Regions from separate parts of the Xanthomonas sontii genome, predicted to be linked through region 3. Evidence: predicted binding sites of a transcription regulator. Region 3 holds the regulator's gene; each other region holds the start of a gene.

Region 1 (4,076 bases), 1.4 Mb from region 3:
CCGCCGCCCGTTCCTGTACCTGGGCGCCTGGTACGGTTTCGGCGCCGGAGTGCTGGCGCTGGGCCTGCTCGCCGCCTCCGGCATGGCCCTGGGCCAGCCGCTGGCGGCACTGGCCGACAGCTACGGTAGCCACTTCGTGTTGCACGGGCTGGACGCGCTGCACGCCGGCTTCGTGCTGCTCGGCACCCTGCTGCTGGGCTGGCTCGGCGCCTGGTTGGTGACCGGTCACTTCCTGCGCCAGACGCGGCCCACCGACACCTGAGGCGCACATGGCCGGGCACGAGCTCAAGCATCTGATCAGCGCCGCCCCCCGGGTGATGGTGGTCGATGGCTCGAAGCTGGTGCGCAAGCTGATCGCCGACGTGCTGCATCGCGAACTGCCCGACGTGACCGTGGTCGGCTGCGCCAGCATCGCCGAGGCGCGCGCCGCACTGGAGGCCGGCCCGGTCGATCTGGTCACCACCTCGCTGGGGCTGCCCGACGGCGACGGCCTGACCCTGGCCCGCAGCGTGCGCGAAGCCGCCGGCCAGGCCTACGTGCCGGTGATCGTGGTCTCCGGCGACGCCCAGCAGCACCTGGTCGAGCGCCGCTTCACCGAGTACGTCACCGACTATTTCGACAAGGCGCTCGGCCACGAGGCGCTGGCCACCTTCATCCGCGGCTACGTGCAGCCGCAGCCGGTGGCCGGCGCCACCGTCCTCTACGTCGAGGACAGCCGGGTGGTGGCCGAAGCCACCAAGCGCATGCTCGAGCGCCAGCAGCTGCACGTGGTGCACGTGCTCAGCGCCGAGGACGCCTTCGCCCTGCTGACCGCCGAGTCGCTGGGCCGCACCACCCGCCGTATCGACCTGGTGCTGACCGACGTCACCTTGAAAGGCGAGCTCAACGGCCGCGACGTGGTCCAGCGCATCCGCGTCGACTTCGCCTACGGCAAGCGGCGCATGCCGGTGCTGGTGATGACCGGCGACAGCAATCCGCACACCCAGTCCGAGCTGCTGCGCGCCGGCGCCAACGACCTGGTGCAGAAACCGATCGAAGAGCGCCTGCTGGTCACCAAGGTGCTGTTCCAGTTGCGCCTGGCGCGGCTCGACGAGATCGCGGTGACCTTCTGACCGATGTGATGTCCCGAGCCTGGAAGCGATGAGCAACAACGAAGACGAAAGCCGGATCCAGCTGGAGCCGTCATGGAAGGCGCAGGTCGGCGACTGGCTGCTGCGTCCGGAGATGCGCGAGTTGGCCACCTTCCTGCGCCAGCGCAAGGCCGCCGGTGCGCGGGTGTTCCCGCCGGGGCGGCAGATCTTCGCCGCCTTCGACGCCACCCCGTTCGAAAAGGTGGAGGTGGTGATCCTCGGCCAGGACCCGTACCACGGCTACGGCCAGGCGCACGGGCTGTGCTTCTCGGTGCTGCCGGGGGTGCCGGTGCCGCCGTCGCTGCTGAACATCTACAAGGAGATCGAGGACGACCAGGGCATCCGCCGTCCCGACCATGGCTGCCTGCTGCCCTGGGCGCAGCGCGGCGTGCTGCTGCTCAACGCGGTGCTGACGGTAGAGGAGGGCCGCGCCGGCGCCCATCAGGGCAAGGGCTGGGAGGGCTTCACCGACCACGTCGTGGAGACCCTCAACCGCGAGCGCGAGGGTCTGGTGTTCCTGCTCTGGGGCAGCTATGCCCAGGCCAAGGGCAAGGTCATCGATACCCGCCGCCACCGCGTGCTGAAGGCGCCGCACCCCTCGCCGCTGTCGGCGCACCGCGGCTTCCTCGGCTGCAAGCATTTCTCCGCGGCCAATGAGTACTTGAAGCGCCGCGGCGCCGCCCCCATCGACTGGAGTCTGCCGCCGCGCGCAGAGCTGGAAGCGGCGCTGGGCGGCGCCTGAACCGCGGTTGGACAGGGCGACGCTGTCGCCTGACGTGGACGCCATTTTCGCGAACCGGCTGCTACTTTTGCGGTCAGAGAACGGGATGACGATGCGTCCCGATTGTTTCAGTGGCTTGTGATGCAGTGTCATTCCTGATTCATATGTTGCATAAACAGAACACAGGAACTTTTTACTGTACCCAGCAGTCCAATTAGTAGACTGCTAAGATGAGCCCTATGAGCCAGACGCTTACTTCCAACGCATTGGTTGCCAACAACCTCCCGATCCCCAGTCCGCTCGGTTCGCTGGATGCCTATATCGGCGCCGTGCATCAGATCCCGGTGCTGACGTCCGACGAGGAACGTGCACTGGCGGTGCGATATCGCGACCAGGAAGACCTGGACGCGGCCCGCGAACTGGTCCATTCCCACCTGCGCTTCGTGGTGCACGTGGCCCGCGGCTACAACGGCTACGGCCTGCCGCTGGGCGACCTGGTCCAGGAAGGCAACATCGGCCTGATGAAGGCGGTCAAGCGTTTCGACCCGGACATGGGCGTGCGCCTGGTCAGCTTCGCGGTGCACTGGATCCGTGCCGAAATGCACGAGTACATCCTGAAGAACTGGCGCATCGTCAAGGTCGCCACGACCAAAGCGCAGCGCAAGCTGTTCTTCAACCTGCGCAAGTCCAAGACCCGCCTGGGCTGGATGAACGCGGCCGAGGTCACCGCCGTGGCCAAGGACCTCAACGTGTCCGAGCGCGAGGTGCTGGAGATGGAGTCGCGCCTGTCCGGTCGCGACATCGGTTTCGATGCGCCGTCCGACGAGGACGACGACCACGCACCGCCGTCGCCGGCCGCGTATCTGATGGCCAACGAGGAAGATCCCTCGCAGGCCTACGAACGCGCCGACAGCGAGGACAACCAGCTGCAGCTGCTGCGTGAAGGCCTGGCGGAACTGGATGCGCGTTCGCGCGACATCATCAAGCGCCGCTGGCTGGATGCCGACAGCAAGATCACCCTGCAGGAACTGGCCGACGAGTACGGCGTGTCGGCCGAGCGCATCCGCCAGATCGAGGCGAACGCGCTGAAGAAGATGAAGGCGCTGTTCGTCGCCTGAGTCGCCTGCGGCGAGCGATTGCAACGTGCGAAAAGGCCCGGCATTGCCGGGCCTTTTTCTTGTCCTGGGCTGCCCGCGGATTGGCGACTGCCGGCTGCGGAAGTCCTTCCGCACGCCGCTGGATCACGACTCCGGCGGACGCGCCACCGGCAGGTGCCAGCCGTAGCGGATCGCCATGAAGCGCAGGCCGAAGCACAGCACCGCACCCACCCCCAGGCCCCAGGGCTGCGGCAGGTGCAGCACCTGCGCCGCGGCCACCACGCCGCCGCCGAGCAGCGCCGCCACCGCGTACAGCTCGGCCTGCAACACCACCGGCGTGCGCGCCACCAGCAGGTCGCGGACGATGCCGCCGCCGATGCCGCTGAGCATGCCCAGCAGCGGCGCGCTGAGCGGGCCCAGGCCGAACGCCAGCGCCTTGCTGGTGCCGTAGACCGCGAACAGCGCCAGGCCCATCGCGTCGAAGATCTGCACCGGATTGCGCAGGCGCTCGACCGTGTGGTGGCTGTAGAAAGCCAGCAGCCCGGCCAGGCAGGCGACGCCGAGATAGCGCACGTCGGCCAGCGCCGCCGGCGGGGTGGCGCCGATCAGCACGTCGCGGGCGATGCCGCCGGAGACCGCGGCCGCGCACGACAGCACCAGCACCCCGAACAGGTCCAGGCGGTGGCGCACGCCGACGGTGGCGCCGCTGATCGCGAACACGAAGGTGCCCAGCAGGTCGAGCAGGAACAGGAAGGTGGCCAAAACGGCACTGCGCTGCAGCAAAAAGGCCGGCTAGGATCGCAGCCCGGCCTTGCAGTGTCACCTGTCCACGGGCGGTGCGGGCTGCGCCTGCGTGTCCTCCGCCGCGGGCGGGTCGCCGAGGATGATGCGCGCGGCGCGCTGGTAGCTCCAGTACGCCCAGGCCCAGTTGAGCAGCACCACCACGCGGTTGCGGAAGCCGATCAGGAAGAACACGTGCGCGGCCAGCCAGAACCACCAGGCCAGCACCCCGGAGAGCTGCAGCCGGCCCAGGTGCACGATCGCGGCCATGCGCCCGATGGTGGCCAGGTTGCCGTAGTCGGCATAGCGGAACGGCACGCTGGCGGTGTCGCCGCGCAGCCGCTGGCG
Region 2 (4,076 bases), 2.4 Mb from region 3:
GTCCCACACCTCGAAGGTGCCGCTGTTGCCGTCCGGGGTGCGCACCCAGTTGGAATTGCCCGGGTAGCGGCCGCTGCCGCCGCCGAAGCCGGCGTTGGCCTCGGTGGCGCGCTCGCCGCAGTTGCTGTCGCACTTGGCGTAGGGCTTGTTGCCGCGGTCGGCGTTCCAGGTGGCGTCGGTCAGGTACAGCATGTGGGTGTCGGTGTAGGGCGCGTAGGGCAGGCCCTTGTTGCCGGTGGAGGTGCCGAAGCCCAGCGAGTTCGGCCAGCTATGCTCGCGGTTGTACTTCAGGCCGCTGCCGCTGCCGGCACGGTCGGTGCCCTTGGCATAGCTGCGGTTGCGGTAGGCGTCGAGGACGCGCTGGCTGTTGTTCGGATCCTCGTCGGCGATCTCCAGGATGGCCCAGGTGTCGGTGCCGGAGCTGCTGCTGTACGGATAGACGGTGTGGCCCTTGATCGTCTCGTGCAGCGAGCAGCGCAGCTGGCTGGGGCTGGAGGTGTTGACCCGCGAGTAGTAGCTGCCGGCGCCGTTGCCGCCGCCGCCCGAGCCGCTGGCGACGTTGAAGGCGACGCTGCGATCCTGCGCCGGATGCGCGCCGTCGGCATCGCTCACGCGTGCGGCGACGATGCTCAGGGTGCAGCTCTCGCCGGCCTTCAGCGCGGTGTTGGTGGACAGGGAGAACTGGGTGCCGCTGCTGGGATAGGTCAGCGCCACAGTGCCGGACTGCTGGCAGCTCAGGCCGAACGCGCCGCTGGCCAGGCTCACCGCCTCGCTGAAGGTCACCGCCAGGTCGCCGGCGGCGGGGAAGTCGGTGGCGCCCTGGGTCGGGGTGGTGGCGGTCACGGTCGGCGCGGCGTTGCTGCCGCCGCCGCCGGCGAAGGTCTGGCCGTTGTTGCAGGCGCCGAAGGTGCTGGTGGCGCTGTCGCTCCAGCTGAAGTCGGCCGCGGCGCTGCCGTTGCCGCGCAGCTGCAGCGAGGTGCCGGCCGGGGTGCTGTTGCTCTCGCTGACCGGCAGGTTCTGGCTGGTCATGCCCGCGGCGGGGCCGCCGCCGCCGGTGATGGCGCCCTCGTAGCTGAGGAACTGCACCACCTTGCCGTTGCCGTCGACCAGCGCCAGGCCGTCGTTGGGCCCGTTCTGGATGCCGTTGCTGGCGTAGCTGACGGTGGCGATGCGCACCTGCCCGCCGCAGCTGACCAGGTTGCCGGCCGGCACCGCGCTGTTGGCGTAGACGGCCGCCGACCCCGGGTTGCTGCCGTTGTACAAGTAGACGCGGTAGCCGCTCAGGCTCTCCCCGGCGGTGGCGACGATCTCCACGCCTTCGCCGGTGTCGCCGGCGGCGGTGGCATCGTCGTAATGCAATTCATTAATGAATACGGCGGCCTGGGCCGGCCCGGCAAGGGCGAGCAGGCAGGCCAGCGGCAGCGCAACGGCGGATGGCTTCATCGACAACTCCTTTTGGTGACGGATCCCCCCATGGGTCCGCGCTCAGCCTAGCCTGCCTCTGTGACACTGTGACGGGATTCGGTCACTGCTTGCCACCGAATGCACGTTCCTGGCAAAAATTTTTTGCCTCCCGCCCTTGAAAGCCCCGGCCGCGGCACTACATCAGGCGCATCCCGGCGCTACCGGGTTTTTTCGCGAGCGTTGCTGGCAGTCGTCATGGGCGAGTGCTAACATCGCCGGCCTTTCCTAGACCAATCAATCACTTAAGAGGTCTCACTCAATGAGCATCAAGCCGCTTCACGACCGCGTCGTAGTCAAGCCGATCGAAGCCGACGAAATCTCCGCCGGCGGCATCGTGATCCCGGATTCGGCCAAGGAAAAGTCCACCAAGGGTGAAGTTGTGGCCGTCGGCGCCGGCAAGCCGCTGGACAACGGCAGCGTGCGCGCCCCGGCGCTGAAGGTCGGCGACAAGGTCATCTACGGCCAGTACGCCGGTTCCAGCTACAAGGCCGAAGGCGTCGAGTACAAGGTGCTGCGCGAAGACGACGTTCTGGCGATCGTCGGCTGAAGCCGACGATCGCGGGATTCGGGAATCGGGATTCGGGATTGGCAAAGGCGCCAGGCGCCGCGCGACCCGACATCTCCGCCCGAATTCCGCTCTAGCGAATCCCTAATCCCCAATCACGAATCCCGGAGCAACACACATGGCTGCCAAAGATATCCGTTTCGGTGAAGACGCCCGTTCGCGCATGGTGCGCGGCGTCAACATCCTCGCCAATGCCGTCAAGGCCACCCTGGGCCCGAAGGGCCGCAATGTCGTGCTCGAGAAGAGCTTCGGCGCCCCGACCATCACCAAGGACGGCGTCTCCGTCGCCAAGGAAATCGAACTGGCCGACAAGTTCGAGAACATGGGCGCGCAGATGGTGAAGGAAGTCGCCTCCAAGACCTCCGACAACGCCGGCGACGGCACCACCACCGCCACCGTGCTGGCGCAGGCGCTGATCCGCGAAGGTTCCAAGGCGGTCGCCGCCGGCATGAACCCGATGGACCTCAAGCGCGGCATCGACAAGGCCGTCGTGGCCGCCGTGGCCGAGCTGAAGAAGATCAGCAAGCCCACCGCCGACGACAAGGCCATCGCCCAGGTCGGCACCATCTCCGCCAACTCCGACGAGTCGATCGGCAACATCATCGCCGACGCGATGAAGAAGGTCGGCAAGGAAGGCGTGATCACGGTCGAGGAAGGCTCGGGCCTGGAGAACGAGCTGGACGTGGTCGAGGGCATGCAGTTCGACCGCGGCTACCTGTCGCCGTACTTCATCAACAACCAGCAGAGCCAGCAGGCCGACCTGGACGACCCGTTCGTGCTGCTGCACGACAAGAAGATCTCCAACGTGCGTGACCTGCTGCCGGTGCTGGAAGGCGTGGCCAAGGCCGGCAAGCCGCTGCTGATCGTCGCCGAGGAAGTGGAAGGCGAGGCGCTGGCGACCCTGGTGGTCAACACCATCCGCGGCATCGTCAAGGTCGTGGCGGTCAAGGCCCCGGGCTTCGGCGACCGTCGCAAGGCGATGCTGGAAGACATGGCCGTGCTGACCGGCGGCACCGTGATTTCCGAGGAAGTGGGCCTGGCGCTGGAGAAGGCGACCATCAAGGACCTGGGCCGCGCCAAGAAGGTGCAGGTCTCCAAGGAGAACACCACCATCATCGACGGCGCCGGCGACACCTCGGCGATCGAGTCGCGCATCAAGCAGATCAAGGCGCAGATCGAAGAGACCTCGTCGGACTACGACCGCGAGAAGCTGCAGGAGCGCGTGGCCAAGCTGGCCGGCGGCGTGGCGGTGATCAAGGTCGGTGCCTCGACCGAGATCGAGATGAAGGAAAAGAAGGCGCGCGTCGAAGACGCCCTGCACGCGACCCGTGCGGCGGTGGAAGAAGGCGTGGTCCCGGGCGGCGGCGTGGCGCTGGTGCGCGCGCTGAGCGCGATCGGCGAGCTGAAGGGCGCCAATGAAGATCAGACCCACGGCATCCAGATCGCGCTGCGCGCGATGGAAGCGCCGCTGCGCGAGATCGTCACCAACGCCGGCGAAGAGCCGTCCGTGATCCTCAACAAGGTCAAGGAAGGCAGCGGCAACTTCGGCTACAACGCCGCCAACGGCGAGTTCGGCGACATGGTCGAGTTCGGCATCCTGGATCCGACCAAGGTGACCCGTTCGGCGCTGCAGAACGCCGCTTCGATCGCCGGCCTGATGATCACCACCGAAGCGATGGTGGCCGAGGCCCCGAAGAAGGAAGAGCCGGCCGCTCCGGGCGGCATGGGCGGCGGCATGGGCGGCATGGGCGGCATGGATTTCTGATCCAGCCGGCCTCGGCCGACCTGTTGTTCCACGCAGTCGAAAGGAGCCCCGCAGCGATGCGGGGCTCTTTTTTTGTGTCATCGACATCGGGGCATGCCGATGCGCTCGCATGCTGACCAACCTGCCGGCCGCGCCGCTGGCGCATCCGCTTGGCGCGCGTCTGTAGCGAGCTTCCCGTCAGGACGCAGGATCATGCGCAGGAACGGCTTCAGCCGCGACGAGGCGCTACCGGGAATGCCTGTCGCGGCTGAAGCCGCTCCCGCGAGGACAACGGCGTTTCTC
Region 3 (4,076 bases):
CGCCCGTCGGCGGTGGCCACCCAGGCGTCGCCGTTGTCGTGCTGGACGATGCTGTACGGCACCAGGCCGATGTCCTTCTGCACTTCGGCGTCGGTGAACTTGCGGCCGATCAGGCGCTTGACCGCGTAGAAGGTGTTCTTGGGGTTGGTGACGGCCTGGCGCTTGGCCGAGGCGCCCACCAGCACTTCGCCGTCCTTGGTGTAGGCGACGATCGAAGGCGTGGTGCGGTCACCCTCGGAATTCTCGATGACGCGGGCCTTGCCGCCGTCCATGATCGCCACGCACGAATTGGTCGTGCCCAGGTCGATGCCGATGATCTTGCCCATTGCAATGACTCCTGAAAGGTCGTGTAGCCGGCCAGTGCCGGGATCTGGTTCGGATATAGGGATGGCTGCAGGTCATTCAAGCCATCGCCGCAAATTAGCGTTCCACCGCCGCCGCGCCGGGTTCAGGCGCGGGCGGCCGGCGCGCTCAGTCGTGCTTGGCCACCACCACCAGGGCGGGCCGCAGCAGGCGGTCGTTGAGCAGGTAGCCCTTCTGGAACACCTGGATCACGTGCCCCGGGGCCACGCCCTCGGCCTCAGCCTGGCTGATCGCCTGGTGATGCTCGGGATTGAACGGCTCGCCGGTCGGGTCGAGCAGGGTCAGGCCGTTGTCGGCGGCGACCTTGAGCAACTGCTTGTAGGTCAGTTCCAGGCCGTCGCGCAGCGGGCTCGGCTCGCTGCCGGCGGCGGTCAGCCCCGCGTCCAGACTGTCGAACACCGGCAGCAGGTCGCCGAGCAGGCGCTCGTTGGCGAACTTGCGCGCCTGCTCCACGTCGCGGGCGATGCGCTTGCGCTGGTTCTCCAGGTCGGCCCGCTCGCGCAGGGCGTCGGCCTTGACCAGGGCCAGTTCGCTGCGCAGCGTCTCGATCTCCGCCTGCAGCGGATCGGTCGAGGGCTGCTGCGCCTCGGTCAGGTGTTCGGAATCGAATTCGGGGTGCTCTTGCGTCATGTCCGGGTCCCTGGCGGGGTACGTCCCGCCTTACCGGACCACCTATGTGGGCGGTGCGGGCGGATTCAAGTGAGGCCGGGATGATCGGCCATTCGGCTGCTGAAAAGCGGGGATTCGGGATTGGGGATTGGGGATTCGCCCGGGCGCGGCTGGATGGCCTGCTGGCGGATGAGGCGGCGGCGCTTCGACCAGCGCTACGTGCGTTCAGCGGTCGCCCGGCGGAGATGGGTCCAGGCGGGCGCCGAGGACGTCGGCGGCGGTCTGGACCAGGGGGATGACCCGGTCGTAGTCCATGCGCTTGGGGCCGATCACGCCCAGCACGCCCAGCACCTGGCCGCCGGCCATGTACGGGGCGGTCACCAGCGACACGCTTTCCAGCGGCACCATGCCGGTCTCTTCGCCGATGAAGATGCGCACGCCCGGCGCGCGGATGGTGCGTTCGAGCAGTTGCAGGAGTTCGCGCTTGCTGGCGAAGACCTCGAACAGTTCGCGCAGCCGCTCCAGGTCCGACAGGTCCTGCACGCCCATCAGCTTGGTCTGCCCGGCCAGCACCATGTCGTCGCCGGCCGGGGCCAGCGCCTGCTCGGCCAGCTCGACGCTGTGTGCCAGCAACTGCTCCATCTCGTCGCGCGCATGGCGCAGGTCGCGCAGCAGGCTGGCGCGGATGTCGGCCAGGGCGCGCCCGGCAAAATGCCGGTTCAGATAGTTGGCCACCCGCTCCAATTCGGCCGGCTCGTAGGCCTTGCGCGGTTCGATGACCCGGTTCTGCACCTCGTTGTCGGCGAACACCAGGATCGCCAGCACCCGCCGCGCGTCCAGCGGCACGAAGTCGATGTGCCGGAACGCGAACTGCTCGCGCTTGGGCGCGCTGACCACGCCGACGAAGTGGGTCATGGCCGACAGCAGTTCCGAGGCGCTGCCCAGCAACGCCTGGGTGCCGGCGGCATTGGCCATCTCCGCGCGCAGCCGTGCCACCTCGCCTTCGGCCGGCGGGCGCATCTGCACCAGGCTGTCGACGAACACCCGGTAGCCGGTGGCGGTGGGCACGCGCCCGGCCGAAGTGTGCGGCGAGCTGAGCAGCCCGGCGTCCTCCAGGTCGGCCAGGATGTTGCGGATCGTCGCCGGGCTCACGTCCAGCCCGGCGTGGCGGGCCAGGGTCTGCGAGCCGACCGGCTCGCCGTCGCGGATATAGCGCGAGATCAGCGTGCGCAGCAGCTGCCTGGCACGCGGATCGAGGCTGGAATGGACCGGGGAAGCGCGCATGGAATCAACCCGTGAGACTGGTCCTTAGATAATGTCTGCACGCCGGCTTGGCAAGTCATTGGCCCACCTACCCGCGCATGCTAGCGTTGCGCGGCTCCGGATGCAGACCCCATGCTCAGACATCTCTCGATCAAGGATTTCGCCGTCGTACGCGGCACCGAACTGGAATTCGGCCCCGGCATGACCGTGGTGTCCGGCGAAACCGGCGCCGGCAAGTCGCTGATGGTGGACGCGCTCGGCTTCCTGTCCGGGCTGCGCGCCGACAGCGGCGTGGTCCGCCACGGCGCCGACCGCGCCGAACTGTCGGCCGAGTTCGTGCCCCCCGCCCAGGCGCGCGCCTGGCTGCGCGAGAACGAACTCGACGACGACGAACACTGCCAGCTGCGGCGGGTGATCCGCGCCGACGGCGGCTCGCGCGCCTGGATCAACGGGCGCCCGGTGACCCTGTCGCAACTGGCGGAGCTGGCCGGCCACCTGGTCGAGATCCATGGCCAGCACGAACACCAGGCCCTGCTCTCGCGCGGTAGCCAGCTCGGCCTGCTCGACGCCTACGCCCGCAACGAGGCCGAGCGGGCCGCGGTGCGCGCCGCCGCCGCCCGCTGGCAGGGCCTGCTCAGCGAGCGCGAGACCCTGCTGGCGCAGGGCGACGTCAGCGACCGCATCGGTTTCCTGCAGCACCAGCTGGCCGAGCTGCAGCGCGAGGACCTGGACCCGGCGGCGATCGCCGCCCTGGACGCCAACCACCGCCGCCAGGCCCACGCCGCCGCGCTGATCGGCGCCTGCGAGGGCGCGGCGCAGCGCCTCAACGGCGACGAGGCGCCGGCGGTGCTGGACCTGCTGCAGCAGACCCGCCACGAACTCGGCAAGGTCGGCGAGTACGACCCGCGCCTGGCCGAAGTGCAGGCACTGATCGACAGCGCCGGCATCCAGCTGGAAGAAGCGCTGGCGCTGATCGACCGGGTCCGCGACGACCTAGATGCCGACCCGGCGCAGTTCGACGAGATGGAACGCAAGCTCGGCCGCCTGCACGACCTGGCGCGCAAGCACCGGATCGGGGTGGATGCGCTGGCCGGGCACCGCGACGCCCTGCTGGCCGAAGTGGAGAGCCTGCGCGGCGCCGGCGAGCGGCTGGACGTGCTCGACGCCGAGATCGCCCAGGCCACCCAAGCCTGGCGCGACGCCGCGGCCGCCCTGACCGCCACCCGCGACCGCGGCGCGCAGGCGCTGTCGCGCGACACCACCACCCTGATCGGCGAACTGGGCATGGGCGGCGGGCGCTTCCTGATCCAGCTCGAGCCGCACGACACCGAACGCCCGGACCCGGCCGGCGCCGAGCGGGTCGAGTTCCTGGTCGCCGCCAACGCCGGGCAGCCTCCGCGCGCCCTGCGCAAGGTCGCTTCCGGCGGCGAACTGTCGCGCATCTCGCTGGCGATCGAGGTCGCCGCGCTGGGCCTGGACGCGGTGCCGACCATGGTCTTCGACGAAGTGGACTCGGGCATCGGCGGCGCCGTCGCCGACATCGTCGGCAAGAAGCTGCGCGCGCTCGGCGAGCAGCGCCAGGTGCTGTGCGTGACCCACCTGCCGCAGGTCGCCGCGCAGGGCCACGCCCACTACCGGGTCAGCAAGGCGCCGGTCGAGGGCATGACCCAGAGCTCGGTGGAACTGCTGGCGCCGCGCCAGCGCGAGGAAGAACTGGCGCGGATGCTGGGCGGGGTCGAGGTCAGCAAGGAAGCCCGCGCCGCGGCCAAGCGCCTGCTGCTCAGCGCGGGCTGAGCGGCTGGCGATCGGGCAGCGCCTGGCAGTGCAGCCCCGCCCAGGCG

Evidence for each region. The regulator HrcA, encoded in region 3, represses chaperone genes, less so after heat shock. The targets are predictions, from matches to a motif close to TTNGCACTCNNNNNNNNNGAGTGCNAA.
Region 1: rpoH (RNA polymerase sigma factor RpoH) is a predicted target of HrcA. The motif match lies at 2,054-2,080, and genes of this name have one in related genera.
Region 2: RAB70_RS01385 (co-chaperone GroES) is a predicted target of HrcA. The motif match lies at 1,648-1,674, and genes of this name have one in related genera.

The regions. Positions count from the first base shown of each region.
Region 1 is NZ_CP132342.1:1,527,538-1,531,613, forward strand. Features, by position in the region: gene ftsX (permease-like cell division protein FtsX) at 1-262, shown strand, start outside; gene RAB70_RS06560 (response regulator) at 270-1,112, shown strand; gene ung (uracil-DNA glycosylase) at 1,141-1,872, shown strand; gene rpoH (RNA polymerase sigma factor RpoH) at 2,091-2,969, shown strand; gene RAB70_RS06575 (trimeric intracellular cation channel family protein) at 3,093-3,710, opposite strand; gene RAB70_RS06580 (NAD(P)/FAD-dependent oxidoreductase) at 3,768-4,076, opposite strand, start outside.
Region 2 is NZ_CP132342.1:315,250-319,325, reverse strand. Features, by position in the region: gene RAB70_RS01390 (endonuclease) at 1-1,443, opposite strand, end outside; gene RAB70_RS01385 (co-chaperone GroES) at 1,724-2,011, shown strand; gene groL (chaperonin GroEL) at 2,148-3,794, shown strand.
Region 3 is NZ_CP132342.1:2,901,604-2,905,679, reverse strand. Features, by position in the region: gene dnaK (molecular chaperone DnaK) at 1-326, opposite strand, end outside; gene grpE (nucleotide exchange factor GrpE) at 472-993, opposite strand; gene hrcA (heat-inducible transcriptional repressor HrcA) at 1,198-2,256, opposite strand; gene recN (DNA repair protein RecN) at 2,368-4,029, shown strand.